One region of the Mucilaginibacter ginkgonis genome, then DNA from elsewhere that is predicted to be linked to it. Evidence: riboswitches for the same ligand, from Rfam matches in the RefSeq annotation. Region 1 holds a riboswitch; the other holds the start of a gene.

What was found. Region 1 has a riboswitch for S-adenosylmethionine ahead of metH (methionine synthase). Riboswitches for the same ligand answer to the same signal wherever they lie in the genome.
Region 2: another riboswitch for S-adenosylmethionine. It lies ahead of GO620_RS06880 (O-acetylhomoserine aminocarboxypropyltransferase/cysteine synthase family protein); the one in region 1 lies ahead of metH (methionine synthase).

Annotation. Positions count from the first base shown of each region.
Region 1 is NZ_CP066775.1:2,718,230-2,729,549, forward strand. Features, by position in the region: gene GO620_RS12675 (four helix bundle protein) at 1-183, opposite strand, end outside; gene metH (methionine synthase) at 226-3,900, opposite strand; SAM riboswitch class I at 4,074-4,174, opposite strand; gene GO620_RS12685 (Bax inhibitor-1/YccA family protein) at 4,344-5,078, opposite strand; gene GO620_RS12690 (hypothetical protein) at 5,127-5,693, opposite strand; gene murQ (N-acetylmuramic acid 6-phosphate etherase) at 5,799-6,605, opposite strand; gene GO620_RS12700 (S41 family peptidase) at 6,715-8,298, shown strand; gene GO620_RS12705 (hypothetical protein) at 8,603-9,103, opposite strand; gene GO620_RS12710 (ABC transporter permease) at 9,203-9,973, opposite strand; gene GO620_RS12715 (ABC transporter ATP-binding protein) at 9,984-10,760, opposite strand; gene aat (leucyl/phenylalanyl-tRNA--protein transferase) at 11,278-11,320, opposite strand, start outside.
Region 2 is NZ_CP066775.1:1,467,010-1,478,329, reverse strand. Features, by position in the region: gene GO620_RS06895 (glycosyltransferase family 2 protein) at 1-271, opposite strand, end outside; gene GO620_RS06890 (glycosyltransferase family 87 protein) at 273-1,439, opposite strand; gene GO620_RS06885 (homoserine O-acetyltransferase family protein) at 1,680-2,735, opposite strand; gene GO620_RS06880 (O-acetylhomoserine aminocarboxypropyltransferase/cysteine synthase family protein) at 2,796-4,118, opposite strand; SAM riboswitch class I at 4,355-4,461, opposite strand; gene GO620_RS06875 (trans-sulfuration enzyme family protein) at 4,842-5,963, opposite strand; gene mqnE (aminofutalosine synthase MqnE) at 6,085-7,278, shown strand; gene GO620_RS06865 (histidine phosphatase family protein) at 7,278-7,898, shown strand; gene GO620_RS06860 (menaquinone biosynthetic enzyme MqnA/MqnD family protein) at 7,899-8,645, shown strand; gene GO620_RS06855 (SDR family oxidoreductase) at 8,706-9,512, shown strand; gene GO620_RS06850 (phospho-sugar mutase) at 9,547-11,283, opposite strand.

The sequences.
Region 1 (11,320 bases):
TTCTTTGTTTGATTTGCGACCACAACCTTCTGCAATATTGGAGGGTATCGATACCGCAGCACGCGTCATCTGGGAAATGAGACCAAACCTTTCTGCTTGAGGGAGATCTCTCGTAATTTCAAAAATTATTTTAGAAGGGCTTATTCCTGCTTTCCAAACTTTTAATTCTTTAAAGTTATGCATTCGCACTATCTTGATACTTGATACTAATATCTTTATACCAATTTAATAATTCAAATTAGGACCCAGCCAGCGTTCAACGGTATCGATGCTCATCTCTTTACGTTTGGCATAGTCATCCACCTGGTCTTTGCCAATTTTGCCCAGACCAAAGTAGCGGGATTGCGGATGCGCAAAGTAAAACCCGCTTACAGATGCAGCCGGCATCATAGCCAAACTTTCTGTAAGGTACATGTGCGCTTCGTCCTCGGCTTTTAGCAGATCAAACAGCGTTGTTTTTTCTGTGTGATCCGGGCAGGCCGGGTAACCTGGTGCCGGGCGTATGCCTTGATATTCTTCTTTAATTAGCTGCAGATTATCTAAGGTTTCGTCTTTAGCATAACCCCAATATTCGCGGCGGACCAATTCATGCATCTTTTCGGCAAATGCTTCGGCCAAACGATCCGCCAAGGCTTTTGCCAATATACTGTTATAATCGTCGTGGTCGGCTTCAAATTCGGCTACAAGTTCATCACAACCAATGCCGGTGGTTACCGCAAAGCCGCCAAAATAATCAGCTACGCCACTTTGCTTTGGTGCAATAAAATCGGCAAGCGCGTAATATGGTTCGCCTTTAACCTTCTCGCCTTGCTGTCGTAAAGTATGTATGCGGCTAAGTAACTGCGTACGGTTCTCATCGGTATAAAGTTCGATATCATCGCCTGCACTGTTTGCGGGCCAAAAACCAATTACACCATTTGCGTGAAGGAGTTTTTCCTTTACGATCCTATTTAACAGCACCTGCGCGTCGTCGTACAGCTTTTTGGCTTCAGCACCTACATAAGGATCATTAAAGATCTTTGGATAGCTGCCGCGTAGCTCCCAGGTGTGAAAAAACGGCGTCCAGTCGATATAATCTATCAGCTCTTCCAATGGGTAAGAAGCAAATGTTTTTGTCCCCAGGAAAGACGGTTTTGGTGCAATTGCACTATTAAGGTTTATCTTAAATTTTTGCTCACGCGCTTCTTCAATACTTGCAAAGCGTTTGTCGTTGCGTTTATTAGCATGCGCCTCTCGTGCCTTGTCATATTCAAGCTTAACAGACTTGATATATGGCTGTCGTTGCTCGGCATTCATCAGGCTGCTGCAAACGGTAACGCTTCGCGACGCATCAAGTACGTGTATGGCAGCACCCGAATAATTAGGCGCGATCTTTACCGCCGCATGTATACGCGATGTGGTTGCCCCGCCTACTATCAGCGGAATATTCATATTCTCGCGTTCCATTTCTTTGGCAAAATGCACCATCTCGTCCAAAGAAGGTGTAATTAAACCGCTAAGGCCGATTATATCAACCTCTTGTTTTTTGGCTTCATCTAAAATACGTTGAGCGGGCACCATTACGCCAAGGTCTATTACCTCGAAGTTATTACAAGCCAGTACAACGCCTACTATGTTTTTGCCGATGTCATGCACATCACCTTTTACGGTTGCCAGCAATATCTTTCCGGCAGTTGATTTGCCTCCGGCATGCGGATTCTTTAATTTCTCTTCTTCAATAAACGGCAGCAGGTAAGCAACAGCCTTTTTCATTACACGTGCCGACTTTACTACCTGCGGCAGAAACATTTTGCCGGCGCCAAAAAGGTCGCCTACTATGTTCATGCCATCCATCAGCGGGCCTTCTATTACCTCGAGCGGGCGGGCGTATTTTTGCCGCGCCTCTTCCACATCGGCGTCGAGGTATTCGATGATACCTTTTACCAGCGCGTGTGATAACCGCGATTCAACCGGCTCGTTTCGCCAGGCCTCATCACGCACAATCTCTTTGCCTTTAGACTTTATTGTATCTGCATATTCAACCAAACGCTCGGTAGCTTCGGGATGGCGGTTAAGCAATACGTCTTCTACCTTTTTCAGCAGTTCGGGTTCTATTTCTTCATATACTTCCAGCATCCCGGCGTTTACAATGCCCATGTCCATGCCTGCTTTTATGGCATGGTACAAAAATGCCGAGTGCATAGCCTCGCGCACAGTGTTGTTACCACGGAATGAGAAAGAAATATTACTCACACCGCCGCTAACTTTAGCATAGGGCAGGTTTTCTTTTATCCAGCGGGTAGCGTTAATAAAGTCTACCGCGTAGTTGTTATGTTCTTCTAACCCTGTAGCAACAGTTAAGATGTTCGGGTCGAAGATGATGTCTTGAGGAGGGAAACCAATTTCGTTAACCAGTATATCGTAAGAGCGTTTACATATCTCTATCCGGCGATTGTATGAATCTGCCTGGCCTTGTTCATCAAAAGCCATTACAACTGTCGCAGCGCCGTAGCATAATATTTTGCGGGCATACTCTTTAAATTTTTCTTCACCCTCTTTAAGGGAGATCGAGTTAACAATGCCCTTTCCCTGTAAACACTTAAGCCCGGCCTCGATCACGCTCCATTTAGACGAGTCGACCATGATGGGCAATTTGGCAATATCAGGTTCAGATGCTATCAGGTTCAGAAACTTTACCATCACGGCTTCAGAGTCTATCATACCCTCGTCCATGTTGATGTCTATTACCTGCGCGCCGCCTTCTACCTGCTGGCGGGCTACGGTTAGTGCTTCCTCATAATTCTCTGAAAGGATAAGTTTCGAAAATTTAGGAGACCCTGTTATGTTGGTACGCTCGCCAACGTTTACATAAATACTTTCTGGTGTAACGGTTACAGACTCTAACCCGCTGAGGCGCATATGAGGTTCTGCAACCGGCTTTTTGCGTGGCTGGGTTTGCCTCGCCTTTTCGGCAATGCAGCGGATATGATCGGGTGTGGTACCGCAGCATCCGCCAACTATATTTACGAAGCCCGATTTCAGGAAGTCATCTACAAGGTGCGCGGTTTCATGCGGCATCTCATCATATCCGCCAAACTCATTTGGCAGGCCGGCGTTGGGGTAAGCCGATACAAATACATCGGCTTTTTCAGAAAGTTCTTCTATATGCGGGCGCATATCTTTGGCACCTAAAGCACAATTCAACCCAACCGAAAGCAAATTAGCATGCTGGACCGAGTTCCAGAACGCCTCTACCGTTTGGCCCGAAAGCGTACGGCCGGAAGCATCTGTTATGGTACCCGATATCATTAGCGGCAACTTCTTGCCGGATTCTTCCGCATATCTGTTTGCGGCAAATAATGCAGCTTTGGCGTTAAGGGTATCAAATATCGTTTCGATCAACAGCACATCGCTGCCGCCATCAACCAGGCCGCGTATTTGTTCGTAATAAGCCCCGGCCAAATCATCAAAAGTAACAGCACGATAGCCCGGGTCATTTACATCGGGCGACAAAGAAGCGGTTCGATTGGTAGGGCCAACCGCACCGGCAACAAATTTGGCAACGCCCGGATGCTTTTCCATCCATTCGTCAACTGCCTGACGGGCAATGCGTGCACCTTCGTAGCTTAATTCATAAGCCAGGTCTTCCATGTGATAATCGGCCAGGGAGATGCGTTGGGTACTGAACGTGTTGGTCTCAATAATATCTGCACCGGCCGTAAGATACTCGGTATGTATGGCTTTGATAACATCGGGGCGGGTCAAATTTAACAGGTCGTTATTACCCTTCAGATCGCTTGGATGATCCTTAAACCGCTCTGCACGGAAATCTGCTTCGGTAAGATCATATCGCTGTATCATGGTACCCATAGCACCGTCTATAACTAAAATACGTTTCTCCAGTTCTTGTTTAATATCCATGTTCTTAGATGTGAGATATTAGATTTGAGGTTTGAGACACATGCCTCATACCAGATCTATATCTAAAAACAGTTGATGAAAATTTTTCTACTCGACGCGAAATCTCACATCTCATATCTCAAATCTCATATCTGTTAAATGCTTATTTAGAAAGCCGTTATTAAACCGGCATCCGCTTATCTTTCTCAACCGTTGTGAGTAGAATGCAGCACCTTGTTGGCACAGGTTGCTAAGACTTCGCAGGGTCTAATCCCTCCGTCTTTCTTTATAAGCGTGACAAAAATAATCCTTAAACTGATGATTTACAAACAACTCAAGCCGGCCACACTGCCATAGCCGTTTACTTGCCCTTTGACAATTAATTACTCACTTTAATAAGATCCATAAAAGGAAAAAGCCCTCAACTCTTGTCGAAGGCTTTTAAGAACATCCTTAGTTATTTATTATCTGCGGCGCCCGAAGATGCGCAGCAGGAACAGGAACATATTTACGAAATCGAGGTAAAGATTTAATGCGCCCATTAAGGCTAATTTTTTACCGGAGGCACTACCAAATTCAATACCCTGGCCAATGCGCTTTTGCTTTTGAACGTCATAAGCTGTCAGGCCAATAAACACGGCTACCCCAACATAACTAATAACCATGTCTAACCCTTGATTGTGCATAAACATATTTACGACGGTTGCTATAAGCACACCAACCAAACCGACTATCATTAGCGAGCCGAATTTGGTTAGGTCTTGATGAGTGGTATAACCCGCAATGGCCATAACCCCAAAAAGCGCCGATGCGGTAACAAACATACTAAGCACAGACGCGGATGTGTAAGCCAGCAGTATAAAGCTAAGGCTAACACCCATTAACGCAGAATAGGCAATAAACAACAGTGCCAGTACCGGATATGAAATGCGGTTGATGCCAAAAGACATGATCATCACAAACGCCAGCGGGCCAAACAAGGCAACATAGCCTAAACCACTTAAACCGCCGGTTTCCGTATTCACTAATACCTTTAATAGCGCAGGTGTAGTGGCGAAAGCATAAGCACAAAAAGCCGAGATGCCCAAGGCAACAAACATCCACAAAAATACACTCGCCATATGGCGGCGTACATTAGCTTGCGAATCGTCGAGCTGAATTACGTTTGGATCGTAATAGTTATTTGAATTGTTATCCATTTATAGTTTTATTTTATCCTAAGTTAGATTATTTTTATGAAAAAAAGATTAATTGAGCCTGCGGGTTAACTGCTCTTCAACCAGTTTGAAAAACTGCAGCGGGCGCAGCGATCGCCAGTTTAATTCATCTAAAGCGCCGCCAAAATTAATGTAATAGTCAATGTTGCTGCGTTTAAATTCCTGTATCACATGCTCGCGGAAATTGATGCCGGCTATCCAGCCATCTTCTGCTTCCTGGAACCATTCTTCGTAGTAACAGTCATCACTGGCGTGAAAGTTCAGTACGTTTTCGCCTATTAACAAAAACTTGTTTACACCCTGGTCCATCATCAGGTCAATCAGTTCGCGCTTCATCAGCATCACATCATTGTTGATGGCGTCGTTCCACTCGCCGATAAATTCTATCACTGCGTAACCCCGGTCATAGTCGACAAAGATCACTTTTAGGTAAAGCGTATTAGACCCGAACGAATCCCACTGCGGATGCAGTAAATAGTTATACACCTGTTTATCAAACTCAAACTCATTATACTGCGTAGCATAGAACGGCGAATTTTCGTCCTCTGCCGCTATATAGTCATCCCGCCACCGGTAATATGGTTCTATCTCGTGCATTATTCTATGTGCTAATTTGCAAATGTGCAGATTGTGCAAATTATATTATCCCTTTACCAGATCCACAGACTCGTTTGCACATCTGCACATCCTCCTATCCGCACATTATTTTAGGTGTGCTTCTACCGCTTTACGCACACTGCCGTTCTCTTTCAGCAATGCAGCAGCTGTAGCTTCATCAAGCCCGGTTTCATTCATTACCATGCGTGTGCCACGGTCAACCAGCTTATGATTTGTTAACTGCATATCTACCATTTTGTTGCCCTTAACACGGCCCAGCCTTATCATCACGCTGGTGCTCAGCATATTTAATGCAAGCTTTTGCGCGGTGCCTGCCTTCATGCGGGTACTGCCGGTCACAAACTCGGGGCCGGTAACTATTTCCACAGGGTACTGCGCTTCTGCCGCTACGGGGCTGCCCGCGTTGCAAACTATGCAGCCCGTTGCAATACCATTAAGGTTGGCCGTTGCCAGGCCGCCGATAACATAGGGTGTACGGCCCGATGCCGCTATGCCCACCACTACATCGCTCGCGGTAATATTAAATTCCTGTAGGTCATTCCACGCCTGGTTGGCATCATCCTCTGCAAATTCAACAGCTTTGCGGATGGCTGTATCACCGCCTGCAATGATACCTACTACCCAGTCGAACGGAACGCCGTATGTAGGCGGACATTCAGAGGCGTCAACCACGCCCAAACGGCCGCTGGTACCGGCGCCAATGTAGAATAAGCGTCCACCTTTGCTCATTCGGTCGGCAACCACGTCAACCAATTTTTCCAATTGTGGCAAGGCTTTGGCAACGGCTAATGGTACGGTTTGGTCCTGCTCGTTCATGTGCTGCAGCAGTTCTGCTACAGACATTTTATCAAGGTCGGTATACAGCGAATCTTTCTCGGTAGTGTTTTCCATTACGATAGTTAAAACGCAAAATTCAACAAAAAATTCAATACACGGTTATGCTTCATTATTAATTAGATGTTAAGCAAAGCAACATGTACATTTGCCGGTCACATCACCCATGAAACACGCCGCGTCGGTCATATTCCGTTCACTGATTATTCTGCTTGCCGGGGTTGCTATCGGGCTCATGATCAACGGGCGGGGCATTGTAGCCAGGCAGGTTGCCGGCAGTCATAAGATAGACAGCGCGCTGCTGATCATCAAAAAGCATTACGTTGACAAGGTGAACGGCGATACCATTGAAGCCGATGCCATTACGAACATCCTGCAAAGCCTGGACCCTCACTCTGTTTACCTGCGCAGGCAGCAGGCCATGGCGGTGAATGAACGGCTTGAAGGGCATTTTAATGGTATAGGCATAGAGTATTTGCTAATGCGCGATACCATGTTCATTACACAGGTTTACGCGAAAAGCCCCGCAGCTGTGGCAGGTATCAAAAACGGCGATCGGGTGCTGACCATCAATTACAAAAAAGCATCGGGCGCGAAAGCTACTACAGCCATAATTAACGCCTTACTGCGCAAAAACGCAGGCAACAAAGTAGAGATGACCGTTATGCACTTGGCTGATAACAAGCCCGGACAGCATTTTATTGCCCGCGGCGTAGTGCCTTTAAGCAGTTTAGAAGCAGCTTACCTGCTGAACAAAACAACTGCTTATGTAAAGTTCAGTCGTTTTGCCAACACTACCGACAGCGATTTCAGGGCGTTTGTATTACCGCTTAAAAAGTTGGGCGCTAAAAACCTTGTGCTTGATCTGCGGGGAAACCGGGGCGGCTACCTTGATGCGGCAACCAGCCTTGCCGATGAGTTTCTGCCAAAGGACGAACTGATAGTTTACACCAAGGGCGAGCATGAAAAACGTGCTAACTATTTTTCGACCGATGCTGGCATTTTTAAAACAGGTAAAATTGCCGTGCTGATAGACGAGTACTCCGCATCGTCGAGCGAGATAGTGGCCGGTGCCTTGCAAGACCTTGACAGAGCGATTATTATAGGCCGCCGGTCTTTTGGCAAGGGTTTGGTACAGCAGCAATTCCCGTTTGCCGATGGTTCTGCCATGAACCTTACCGTGGCAAGGTATTATACCCCATCGGGCAGGTCTATTCAGAAATCTTATAAAGACGGTGCAGACGATTACCGCGACGAAATTAAGCAGCGCAGGGAAAAGGGTGAAATGACATCTGCCGATAGTAGCCTTGCCGATACATCGCTTAAAAAGCATGCGTATTACACATTATCCGGAAAGAAGGTTTTTGGGGGAGGCGGTATAACGCCCGACATTTTCGTACCGCAGGATACCGCCATCTATACCAAACTACTTGGCGAGTTAGCCCATGCGCAGTTGTTTACAGCTTACACTATTGACAAACAGCAGCCCATACTTGCCCGCTACGATGACCTGCCAGCGTACATCGACAAATACATAGTAACCGACGGACGTGTTGATGATTTTATACTCTATGCCTCCCGGACTTTAAAGGAAATGGACTCGCGCGAGATCAGGATTGCCAGGCTGTATATCAAATTGTACCTAAAGGCCTTTGCTGCACGATTTAAATGGGGCGATGCCGCATACTTTAAGGTGTTGAACCATAATGATACCGCCATACAGAGAGCGCTTGCTGTTACCGGAAAATAAGCCGGGCTTATCTTTGCAAATTACTTTTAGCGCACTTCTGACACGATTTTGTCAGTGTAACACCTGAAACAGTTGTGTTACACTTTTTGGTTACAACGGGCAAGTGTGAAACACTGACACGATTTTGCTTTGTTGATAATCAACCCGTTACAATGCTGACAAAATACGGTCAGATACCAATAAGTAAGTATTGTTAGAGAAAGTGTAACATGTTACACTAACGCAATCATGTCAGTAATATTTGGGTTTCTCTAACAAAAAAGGCTTCCTTTCGGAAGCCTTTTCTATCTAAGTTTACTCTTAATTAATGATGCCCGCGACCGTGGTCGTCATGGCCTCTACCGTGATCCCTGTCATGACCATAAGCATTACCCCTACCGTTGTTACCCGGACCATTCCAATGGTTGCGGTATTTGTTATCGCGGCTATCGCGAATTACCGCTTGTCCGCGTCGATCACGGTAGCCTGCATATTTAGTACGATAGGTAGCCGCATGTAACCATGGGTTTGGCTCGTTTACTACTACTTTGTATCCGTTATACAAGTCGTAGTTGCTATAACGTGCAGGCAATGACCCTGAATGGATCCACTGTCCGCCATTGTTATAAACGTAGTCGTGGTTATTTACAGAGTAGTAAGTATCAATGTCGGGCAGGTAGTAATAGTCTGCACGGTCATAGCCGGTTGGTCCCCAGGCAGGCTGGTTACCGATATTGAAATTAAGGCTTACCCTTAATTGGGCATCGGCTTGTTTAAAGGTGAGGGTGCTTGCTGCAAGCGCCAACACAAACAATAGCTTTTTCATAATCTGCATTTTAGTTTTTCGAGTATTTGCAAATTATGACAAGCAGCAGCCGCAATAGTTTAGAAAAACTTTTGTAACAACGCGGCTACACCCGCCGGGTTACTTGGTATTCCACTTAAACATTTTAATGCCGATAGCTGCAAATATTACAGCGTAACCGATAGAAAGCAGCAATGCGGTTGTCGTATCCCTGCTCCAGGTGTCGGGCGCCATACTTGCTGCCAGCATCATTTTCACCGCACCATAAGGTGAGTAGTGCACGTAGTCGCTAATGCGTATCTCGAAGTTTTTGCCTTTAAAATCCAAAAGCTTCAACTCGCCCAGCATGCCTACCAGGATGAATACCATGTAAACCAAACGGGAGGTGGCGTTAACGGTCTCGGGGTTTTTAATCAGCCCAACAATTAGCTGCCCCAACGCCAGGTAAACAGCGCCGCCTAAAATGGCCACAAAGAAAGCGAACACATAAGCCTTTGGCTGCAAAGTGATGCCATCATTAGCGTTGCCTAATATGAAAATAAGCAGCGACAACACCATGATCATGAATAGCTGCACTGTTAACCTGCTGGCCATGATAGCCCAGGTTGGCACTGGTGCCACTCGCAAGCGCTGGAAGATGCCTTTATCACGGTCGCGGGCGACAGTAATGGAATAGCCCATCAACCCGATGGCCATCAACCCGAAAGTAATTGCGCCTGACAGCACGTAGGCCCCGCCAAACTTAGGCACCAGCCCCTTCCAGGAAATAAGGATGATAACAGGCACCGCGATTGCCAGCACTGCCGACCGCCTGTTAGCTTTCAAAATAGCAAAATCTGCACGCAGCAGTGTAAAAAACGCACTAGATGATTTAGGTACAATTGTAGCCATGATAATGATTTTAAGCGCGAACAGCGCGGCCGGTTAATGCAATGAAAACGTCTTCTAAGGTTACCTTTCCGCGGCGGGATACCGCGATAACTTCAGGGTCGTCGCGGTGTCTGTCTATCAGGTTTTGCGGGGTGTCTATGGTTAAAATATTCCCGTGATCGACAATAGCGATACGGTCGCACACCGCTTCCGCCTCTTCCATAGAGTGGGTAGTTAAGAGTACCGAATGCCCCTGCCCGCGGATGGCTTCTATACGCTCCCACAGTTGCCTGCGCGATTGCGGGTCCAGGCCTGTTGTAGGCTCATCAAGCATTACCAAACGTGGGTTATGTATGGTTGCAATAACCAACGATACACGCTGCTGCTGCCCGCCTGAAAGCTGACTAAATTTTTTATGCGCGGCGTCTTCAAGTTGTATATCGCGCAATATGCTTTGCAGTTTGTCGCGGTTCATATCAACGCCATAAATACCGCCAAACAGCTGCAGTATTTGGGTAACATTTAACTCGGGTTGGAAACTGGTAGATTGCAGTTGAACACCCATGGCTGCCCTAGCGTGCAAAGGGTCTTTCAAAACGTCATAACCGTCAACGGTTATGCTGCCGGCGTCGAATTTTATCAGGCCTTCTATCGCGCTCAAGGTACTGGTTTTGCCGGCGCCGTTGGGGCCAAGCAGACCAAATATTTCGCCTTGCTGTACGCTGAAGCTAATGTCCTGCACGGCTTTAAAATTGCCGTAGCTTACATAAAGGCCCTGTACATTTAAAAGAAAAGTATCGTCACTCATATAGGGGTCGGTTTGTGAATGTAAGATTGAAATTTGGATTGATTGTTACAAGGCTTCTCACAAAAAGTCCTTCGTGCAGTCATGCCGTCCCGATCACTATCGGGATCGATTCGGCATCTCAAAGAACATTTATTTTATAGCGCTCATTCGCCGCTAAAGCTCGTTAATTTGTCTTAGCAACAAAGTAACCAAAATGCTAAGTCAGCGCAAGGCTTCTTTTGCCGCACAAGGCCTTTGCCCTGCAATGCTTCGAGAGCCTCAGCATGACACCTCACGCTCATCATTACACAAGCCCTCAGTAGCGCAAAATATTTATCACCGAAGCTGTGCGCTGATGTTGGAATAAAGAGAAACTGTTGGCACTGGTTTTCCATAATCGAAAAATGCGGCATCAGCGTGTGCGGCAACCACAGACACTGAAGCTTGCAGCAACTATGTAGCTCACGGTGCAGCCGCGAGTTCTTTTGGTTACTTTTCTTAACGGCCAAGAAAAGTAAAATTTACATCGGAAATTATATTATGGGATATTGCTCGCTGAACTTAAATACCCCATATACTCC
Region 2 (11,320 bases), 1.3 Mb from region 1:
TGATGGCATCGCCGTTGGCAAAATCATATCCTGCTTTTAAAGCATTCTGATGGCCAAAGTTGCGCGACAGTTCAAGATAATAAAAGTTGCTATCTAAGCCATTTAGGTTTTGCAGCTTTTGAAGCGTTCCGTCGCTGCTGCCATCATCCACAAATATTACATCATAATCATAGTTAATGGTTTGCAGCACTGCACTAAGCCTGCGGGCCAATTCCTCTATATTGCCAGCCTCATTAAATGAAGGAATAATTACAGATATCTTCTTTCTCATGTCAGACAGCAACAGTAGAATTTGTCGGTTTGAATTTTCGGGTCAAGGTTTCGTGAATGATCTTTAACCATATCAGTAAGCAAGGTAAGGCTTTTAACGCGTACGGCCTTATGAAGTTTCTATTGACAGATTGAGGGAACAGATCTGAGGGTGACAGACTGGTTATTATAAGCGCAAAGACAAGCAAAAATATCTCAAATCCGCTTACGGGCCGTTTTAAGTTCATAAACCAAATACCCACACCGGTAAAGGCGATTATGTAGGTTGGCGACTCGGAACCGGTACTAAAAATAACTGTAAACAGCAGCACCGAACACAGCAGTAGTAATTGGTAATTTACGTTATTAAACAACCTGGTGCGGATATAAGCCATAAGCAGCAGCGCAAAACCAGGTAAGATGACCAGCACGTTCGACAAATTGTGGAAGCCAAATATGCGCCGGATCATACCCATTACAGAAATATCCTGCATAACCGAATCGGTATTTTCGTTGTTCTTATGGGCGAGGCTGTTATACCAATCGTGATAACATTGAATCACAAAGTCTTTTGATGAGATGAGCATTGGCGCGACAAATAGCACCACCATCCACATAAGAAAAGTCCAGATAAATTTGAGTTTATCTTTAGAGAAGAAGAAGAACGCAAGGCCTACAATGCCGTAAAGTTTGATATAAATACCAATGGCTATCATTAGCGTAGCCCAGATGTCTTGCTTGCGGTTTACAAAAACATAGCTCATGATAATTAGCGCAGTCATTGTAGGATTAAACTGCACGTTAAACGATGCTGTCATCAATTCATGCGCGCAAATCAGAAGGATTGGCACTTTAAGGATTTCTTTTAGAGGCAGCTGCGTTATCGCGATATAAAGCATTAACGCGTTGAACATCACCCAAAGGATAACACCAACAAAATCCGGGACGATGGTGAAAGGGGCGATCAGCAATGCAAATACAGGTCCGTAATGGTTACTGTCAAAAAAATGGGCGGGTTGCTGGGTATATAAATTCTCGTGGTGGGTAAGGTTGATGAAAACGTATTTATAAATAAACCAGTTGTTTATCTGATGCCCCGCGGCTTGCTTTATAACCGCGAATAAACTTAGTCCAAACCATAAAACGGTAACTACATATTTATTGAGCAGAAACTTAAAACTGTTAAGCATTAACTATGAAGCGGGTTATTGGTCACAAATATAAGAATAGGATAGAGAGTTGGCAGAGGGCCTTAACGACAAAGGGTTCCGCAGAAGCGGAACCCTTTAAATTACCGGAAACGTCTATACTATTTTAATGCTTTGCTTATCTGACCCCTTGTAAACTCGGCAATAGCTAAACACGGCAATCGTACAATATACGTAGTTGATACAGTCTCGGTTTTCAATATTTTGAATTTATTTTAAATATTAGGCCGATTGCTGCAGATCTATGATTTTCCCCTTTACATCCGCTTTAAAAAAAGACGTTATAATATTGGTAAGAGTTTCAGTTTCAATTAAAAAGCCATCGTGGCCGTAAAACGAATCAACTTCTGCAAAGGCAGCTTTTGGTATGTGCTGAAACAAATACTGCTGTTCTTCAATCGGAAATAATAAATCACTTTTAATACCGATGACCAATGTTTTAGCAGTTATAGCGCTTAAGGCTTTCTCTACACCTTTGCGGTTACGGCCTACATTGTGAGAGTCCATCGCTTTAGTCAAATACCAGTAACTATAAGCATTAAAGCGTTTAACCAATTTTTCGCCCTGGTATCCCTGGTATGACGAAGCGCGGAACCCGTCTGAGTTATTGTCTTCTTCTTCCTGTTGAGTAACTGCGTATGTTTTATAGTTTCTATAAGAGAGAAGCGCGAAGCTGCGTGCTGCCTTTAAACCTTTTGCTCCACCATCGGGTGAATTAGCATAGAAGGTGCGATCAGAAGTAATAGCCAATCGCTGCGATTCATTGAACGCTATGCCCCAGGGCGAATGTTTGGCATTGGTTGCTATCAGTACCAAGTTTTTAATCCGTGAAGGTTCCAATATACTCCACTCTAATGCTTGTTGCCCACCTAACGATCCCCCAATGAGTATATTGATCTGGTTGATACCTAACTTATCGGCTAGTAATTGATGCGCTTGCACAATATCACGTATCGTAAACTTAGGAAAGCTAAGGTAGTATGGTTCTGAAGTTTCGTTATTGATAGTTAGCGGGTTATCTGTGCCATACGGTGACCCTAATATATTCGCGCAAACTATAAAATGTTCGTCAGGGTTAAACAGGTCATTTTCGCCGAATAAACCTTTCCACCAATCAAAAACGTCGGCATTGGCGGTAAGCGCATGGCAAACCCACACTACGTTGTCCCGGTGCGTATTCAATGTACCGTAGGTGTGGTAACCAATTTCCAAACCTTTTAACTTTTTGCCCGATTCTAAGATGAACGGCTCTGCATGCTGATAAATTTGTGTGTCCATAGAGAATAAACCTCTCCTCACCTTGACCATGAGGAGAGGCAGTAACAATAAAAAAACTAATTACACCAATTCAAGTTCGCCGGCGTTCACTTTGGCAAAAGCTTGCTCAAAATCGGCCTTAATATCATCTATATGCTCAATGCCTACAGAAACGCGCAGCAGGGTAGGTGTCACCCCGGCAGATAGCTGCTCCTCGGCTGATAATTGTTGATGCGTGGTTGCTGCAGGCTGAATGATCAGCGTTTTGGCATCGCCCACGTTTGCGAGGTGGCTTACCAGTTGCAGTGCATCGATAACTTTGCCGGCGTTTTCCTTATCGCCATTTAGTTCAAATGAAAGCACCGCCCCAAAACCGTTTTTAAGGTACTTTTTTGCGTTTTGGTAGTTAGGTGAAGATGTAAGGCCCGGATAAATTACTTTAGATACGATAGATTGCTGCTCTAACCATTGTGCCAATTCAAGGGCGTTATCAACATGGCGCTGCACGCGCAGCGACAATGTTTCCAGGCCTTGAAGTAACAGGAAAGAATTGAACGGCGAAAGTGATGCACCGAAATCGCGCAAACCTTCTACACGGGCACGAATGATATATTGGATGTTACCAAAATCACTGCCTACGCCAAATACGTCAGAGAATATTAAACCATGGTAGCCTTCGGCAGGCTCAGTAAATTGTGGGAATTTACCGTTGCCCCAATTGTAGTTGCCGCCATCTACTATCACGCCGCCAATGCTGGTTCCGTGGCCGCCTATCCATTTTGTTGCCGACTCGACAACAACATTTGCTCCATGCTGCAAAGGTTTTACCAGGTAACCAGCCGCGCCAAAAGTGTTATCAACTATCAATGGAATATCATGGCGTTTGGCAACTTCTGCAACCTTCTCAAAATCAGGGATGTTAAAGCCAGGATTGCCAATGCTTTCCAAATAAATAGCCTTGGTGTTGCCATCGATTAACTGCTCGATGTTTTCAGCAGAATCATCGGCAGCAAACCTTACTTCGACACCAAGGCGTTTAAAGGCCACTTTAAATTGATTGTAAGTACCACCATATAAAAATGGCGAGGTAACGAAGTTATCTCCGGCTTGTAAAATGTTGTTTAACGCGATAAACTGAGCTGCTTGTCCCGAACCGGTTGCTAAAGCTGCCACACCACCTTCAAGAGCGGCTACGCGCTGTTCAAAAACATCTGTTGTTGGGTTCATTAAACGGGTATAAATATTCCCGAATTCTTTAAGCGCGAACAGGTTAGCCCCATGTTCGGCGTTTTTAAACACATAAGACGTGGTTTGATAAATTGGTACCGCGCGTGAACCAGTTGCCGAATCGGGGCTCTGACCCGCGTGTAATTGCAGTGTTTCGAATTTCAAGTTTGCAGACATTTTGCGTAGATTTTTAAGATTTTTAAAAGATTTGAGTTAAGACAAATTGAGACGCACCCCTTGCAGGGCATCACACAGTTCCGGGAAAAATTGAAAGGGAATGTGTTAGCTAATTAGCAGCAGCAACAGCAAATGCACATACAAGTGCGGGCTTTAACGGGAATTAAAACCAAAGTGTTATCCTTTTTAGGATTGAGAAATTGACCGATGATGTGAATTAGCTTTTCCATTTTTGTCATTTATATTTCCCGGTGTTATTTGCCGGGTCAGGAATTGGCACCTTCTTGTTGTCAAGGGTTGCCAGCGGGTCAGAGCCTGTTCTCTCGCCGCTTCTTTATAAATCAAAAACCAATTTGGAGATTGATCCTGGTATTGCTACCAAATAATGTTTCAAAGGTATGTGATAAAAAGTTTAATATCCAAATAAAATTTGCAGAATATTTTTTGTCTACGTTCGGACCACTTTAGAAATGAATGAAACTTGCAAAAAGATTAATCTTCTTAGCCAAACAAAAATTGGCAAGAAGAATTATTGCATAGATAAAAAAGCATTGAAATAGACACCCAAATAAATTACCCGATAGCTATACTTATTGTCATAGCTGCTATCATTTTCATTGTGCTTTTAATTCAGCGTAATATAAAAGACGAGCAAGATTTTGAGCGAGATGTTACCAAATCTGAGTTAAAGCCTAACGATCATAAAGACCGTAATCGTGGCATTTAAATCTCATCTAAAGCCTGGCTTATATCGGCAATCAGGTCATCTATATGTTCGAGACCTACAGACACCCGCAGTAAGTTCCATGGTGTTTTAGTATCAGGCGGCTCAACGGCTGCGCGATGCTCTATCAAACTTTCTACTCCGCCCAGGCTGGTTGCACGGGTAAACAGTCTCACGCTTTGTATCACTTTTATGGCATTTTCTGTGCCGCCCTTAACGTTGAAGGATAACATGCCGCCAAACGCTAGCATCTGTTCTTTAGCCAACTCATATTGCGGGTGAGAAGGCAGCCCCGGGTACATTACGTTTTCAACTTTTGGGTGCTGCTCTAAAAACTCGGCTAACAAGTGCGCGTTGTGAACGTGTCCGCGCATACGGTACGGCAATGTCTTAATACTTCTCACTAAAAAATAACAATCCATTGGTGCCGGCACGGCGCCACCCAATTGTTGAATATTGCGGATGTTTTGCCACCAACCATCATTCTTTGCTGTGACCAATGCGCCACCGGTGATATCACTATGACCGCCAAAGTATTTGGTTGCTGAATACATCACAATGTCAGCACCTAAACTTAAAGGCAATTGACAGATAGGTGATGCAAATGTATTGTCACACACTACTTTAATATTATTTTCGTGTGCAATTCGCGTCAATCTTTTGATGTCCGAAATTTTTAGCTGCGGATTAGACGGCGTCTCTATCCAGAGCAATCCTGTATTTGGTTTGATGTAGCTCTCAAGTTTGCTTGCATCTGTCAAATCAACAAAGTCAAACTCCAAAATACCATTGAACATGGCTTTTAGCTGGCTATTTAGACCATGGTACATATCATCCGGAGCAATGATATGTGTACCAGGTTTTAGCGATTGAAAGATAGTCATACCCGCAGCATTGCCTGATGAAAATGCCGCCGCATCTGCACCACCTTCTAGCGCACAAATCACCTTTTCCAGTTGCGCGCGATTTGGATTATCGGCCCTGCCATAAATAAAACCCTTAGGTGTAGAACCATCATCGTCGCGAACGAAAGTGGTTGACATAACAATGGGCTGTATAACCGCGTGCGATCCTTCGTCGGTATGGTTGCCCGCATGTATGGCTATGGTTTCTTTGTGCATGGTTCAAAAGTAAAGAAGAATTTAAAATTAAGTCGACAGGCGGTACAAACTTTTTGTTACATAAAATTGATAATCAAACGCGTCAATTATTGCTATTTTTGTACCATCCAAAGCGATTTTGATGCACGCTGAACAACAATTACAACTACTGCTTAATGATACCCGCTTAGCCAAAGACCTAAGGCAAATTGCTGCAAAGGTATCCAGGAGTGAGCGCATTTCATTTGAAGAAGGTGTATTGTTATATGAGAAAGGTGAATTGGGTTACCTCGGTATTTTAGCAAACTACATACGCGAAAAACGACATGGCAACAACACCTATTTTAACCGCAATTTCCATATAGAACCAACCAATCTTTGTGTATATGATTGTAAGTTTTGTTCGTATTCCCGCCTGATAAAAGAGCGTTCTCAAGGGTGGGAATATACTATGGACGAGATGCTGGACATTGTCAAAAAATATGATAATGAACCCGTAACAGAAGTGCACATAGTAGGTGGTGTATTGCCACAGTATGACCTGCCGTTTTACAGCGAATTATTTACGCGGATAAAAGAGCATCGCCCCGATTTGCATGTTAAAGCACTCACCCCGGTAGAGTATCACTATATTTTCAAAAAGGCTAAGGTTGATTACGCCACCGGTATGGCTATGATGAAGGCTGCCGGACTGGAAAGTATGCCGGGCGGCGGAGCAGAAATTTTCCATCCGGAAATACGCGAACAGATTGCCAAAGATAAATGCACAGCTGACCAGTGGCTAGATATTCATCGCCAGTGGCAAAAGTTAGGCATGCGCTCTAACGCGACTATGTTGTACGGCCACATTGAAGAATTTAAGCACCGTGTTGGCCATATGGAGCGACTTCGTCAGCTGCAGGACGAAACCGGTGGTTTTCAAACGTTTATCCCATTGAAATTCCGTAACCAGGATAACCAGATGTCTAACGTTCCTGAGTCGACAGTAACTGAAGACTTGCGTAATTATGCTATCGCGCGTATTTACCTTGATAATTTTGATCATATTAAAGCGTATTGGGCGATGATCAGCCGGACAACGGCGCAGCTATCGCTAAATTTCGGTGTTGATGACATTGATGGCACACTGGATGATACCACCAAAATCTATTCTATGGCCGGTGCGGAAGAGCAAAAACCTGCAATGAGTACCAAAGAACTGGTATACCTGATAAAAAATGCCGGTCGTGTAGCCATTGAACGCGATACGCTTTACAACATAGTTACGGACTTTACCAATTACGAATTTCCCGAAGAAGTTAAACCTCAATTTTACAGGTTACCTGTTGTTAACTGATGCCGGATAAACTGCTCTACATTGTCCGCCACGGGCAGACAGACCTAAACAAGCAGGGGATAGTACAAGGTCGGGGAATTGATTCCGACCTTAACAATGAAGGCCGTAAGCAGGCAGGTCAGTTCTTTAATGCTTATAAACACATCCCTTTCGACAAGATATATGTATCAACACTAAAACGCACGCAACAAAGCGTTCAGCCTTTTATCGATCTGGGAATCTCTTTTGAGAAGCTAAGCGGATTGGACGAATTAGCGTGGGGCATAATGGAAGGTAAGCCTAGTTCCCCTGATACTAAAGCGACGTTTTTGCAATTGATGCGCGACTGGACTGGTGGTCGTTTAGATGCAAAAATTGAAAACGGAGAAAGCCCGAATGAAGTTAAAGAACGGCAGTTAAAAGCTTTGGACATCATTTTAAGCCATCCAGAAGAAAAAACGGTTTTGATATGTATGCATGGCCGGGCGCTTAGACTGTTGCTTTGCCTGTTAACAGGCAAGCCACTGAGCAAAATGGAAATGTTTCCACACCAAAACCTCATTTTATATAAGATAAGCTATGACAGCCAGCAGTTTAAGATTGTTGACTTTAACAGTGATGTTCATTTAAAACATTTTTAGTTGGATAAGATAAAAATATCGGCAGTTAGCTATACTAACACTAAGCCGTTTCTATACGGATTGCAGCATACTGCAATTCTTGATAAAATAGACCTCAGCCTTGATAACCCATCAGACTGTGCACAAAAGTTAATTGACAACCGGGTTGATATAGGTCTTATACCTGTTGCTGCCACACTGGATTTACCTGAGTGGCATATCGTTTCTGACTATTGCATCGGCGCAGACGGCGCCGTAGACTCGGTTTTCATATTCAGTAACTGTGACATTAGCAAGGTTAAATACCTTCAGATGGACCCACAGTCACGGTCATCTAACTACCTGGCTCGTGTACTTCTTAAAAACCATTGGGGAATATCGCCACTGCAATTGGTAAACGCCGACGATTACAGCGTATCTAAAGATGAGCAAACAGCGTTTGTACAAATAGGCGACCGCACATTTGGCAAAAGAGACAAATACCCCTTCGTGTATGACTTGGCCGAAGAATGGAAAAGGCTGACCGGCTTACCATTTACATTCGCGGCGTGGATAGCTAACAAGCCCATTCCTGACATATTTATTGATGAACTCAATATTTCACTAAAATATGGTCTCGATCATAGGGCAGATCTCTTTAAAGAATTGCCAATGCGCGATGATTTCGATATCAAGGATTACCTCATCAACAAGATACAGTATCCGCTTACCGAGGACAGAAAGAAAGCACTTTTCTTATTTCTTGAATACATAAAAGCACTCAATTAATTTTTACGCCCGTCCAAACATATCTGCCTCACTTTTATTGCTTAGGTAGACATAATGACAATGGACAATCAAATTCTCAAAGGTCAAGCAGCGCTGGTAACCGGCGGTGACAGTGGTATAGGTAAAGGCGTGGCTTTAGCGCTGGCTAGGGCAGGCGCGAAGGTTGTAGTAAATTATGCTCATAATCATGATGCTGCAACCGAAGTAATTAAGGAAATTACCGATATAGGCGGAGAGGCTTATGCCCATGGTACGGATGTTAGCCATGAAGGCGACGTGCAGGACATGTTTAAATTCATGTTTGAAAAGTACGGCACCATTGATATACTGGTAAATAATGCCGGACTGCAAAAAGACGCAAGGTTTCTAGATATGACGTTGGAGCAGTGGAACACCGTCATTGGCATTAATCTTACAGGTCAGTTTTTATGCGCGCGTGAGGCAGCAAAAGAATTTATCCGCAGGGGAGTGGTAGAAGGTGTGAGTAAAGCTGCGGGGAAGATCATCTGTATGAGCAGTGTGCACGAGGTTATTCCATGGGCCGGCCATGTTAATTATGCCACAAGCAAAGGCGGCATTATGATGATGATGAAAAGCATGGCGCAGGAATTAGCGCCTCACAAGATCAGGGTAAATTCTATAGGTCCGGGCGCTATACAAACACCTATAAACAAAGACGCGTGGGATACACCCAAAGCTTTAGAGAAACTCTTAACCTTAATTCCTTATGGGCGCATCGGTCAACCGGCTGACATAGGTAACCTTGCCGTTTGGCTCGCATCTGACGAGTCTGATTACATTACCGGCACTACTATCTTTAGCGATGGCGGTATGACTTTGTATCCGGGCTTTGCGGATAATGGGTAAACAAAATGAGCCGCATATCGCGGCTCTAAAATTTTTATACTCCCAAATCCTGGATGATCTTATCGATCTTTGCTTCAAGCGCGTTATCCGTTGCTTTATATTCGTCTTTATTATTAAGCTTGCCGTTTACGCTGCAATAGAATTTGATCTTAGGTTCTGTACCAGAAGGTCTTGCAGAAATGATGCTGCCATCTTCTGTGATAAATTGCAGTACGTCTGATTTTGGAAAATCCAGCTTGCTGGTCTGGTTTGCTGCTAAGTCGGTTTCCGTACCTTTCTCATAATCCTTTAACGAAACAACTTTCGAGCCGCCTAAAGTCGCAGGAGGGTTGCTGCGGAATTTCTCCATCAATGCTTTGATATCTTCGGCACCTGTTTTACCTTTTTTCGTAATCGATATCAGCTTTTCTTTATAGAAGCCATATTGCACGTAGGTATCAAGCAATGCCTCAAACAAGCTGCTGCCTTTATCTTTATAGTATGCGGTCATCTCGGCAATGAACGCGCTAGACACTACCGCGTCTTTATCGCGCACCAATTCGCCAACCAGGTAACCGTAACTTTCTTCACCGCCGCCTATAAAGGTTTCTTTGCCTTGCAGTTGTGTCATCAACTCACCAATATACTTAAAGCCGGTAAGTGTGTTGAAGTATTTTACATTCTTAGCCCTTGCGATAGCCTCTATTAAATTAGAGGTTACAATGGTTTTAACAATGTATTGTTTACCGTCAAGCTTGCCGGCGTCTTCCCAGGCGCTTAATAAATAATTGATAAGCATACTACCGGTCTGGTTACCGTTAAGCAAGATGAACTCACCATCACTGTTCTTAACGGCAATGCCAACACGGTCAGCATCAGGGTCGGTGGCCAACACAAGATCAGCATCAACTTCAGCAGCTTTTTTCAAGGCCAGGGTTAGCGCTTCTTTTTCTTCAGGGTTTGGATAAACGACCGTAGGAAAGTTGCCATCAGGTGTGGTTTGCTCATTAACCAGGATCACATTCTCGAAGCCGAACATCTCCAAGGCTTTCGGCACCAGGGTAATACCGGTACCGTGTATGGGAGAGTAAACAATCTTCAAATCTTTCTGACGCGCGATGGCATCTTTCGATATCGACAGTTTAGTAATGCCATCGAGGTAAAGCCGGTCTATCTCTTCACCAATTAGCTCAATGTTGGCATCTACGCGGTCAAATTTTATTTCATCTACGCTTTTGATCGCTGCAACCTCATCCATTACTGCCTGATCTTCGGGGAACACAAACTGACCGCCATCGGCGCCGTAGGCTTTATAGCCATTGTATTCTTTTGGGTTATGCGAAGCGGTGAGCATTACACCGCTTTTGCAACCAAAATGGCGAACTGCAAATGAAAGTTCAGGTGTAGGGCGCAGGGCTTTAAAAAAGTAAACATGTATATCGTTTGCAGAGAACACTTCGGCGGTGATATTTGCAAACACGTCAGAATTATTACGGCTATCGTGAGCTATCGCTACACTGATCTTTTCACCCGGATATTTCTTTTTCAGGTAGTTTGCGAGGCCTTGTGTAGCAGAGCCAATAGTATATTTGTTTATACGGTTACTTCCCGGGCCCATTGTGCCGCGCAAACCGCCTGTACCAAATTCAAGGTCGCGGTAAAATGAATCTGTCAGTTCGGTAAAAGCTTGGTCGTCCAGCATTTTTTGTATCTGCTGTTTAACGTCGGCATCGTAGCTGCCATTAAGCCATGAGTTAACTTTGTCACGTACGGGAGCGTCTAATTCCTGCATTTTGCGTTCTTTTAAGTAGGTTGGTTTATGAGGTTGT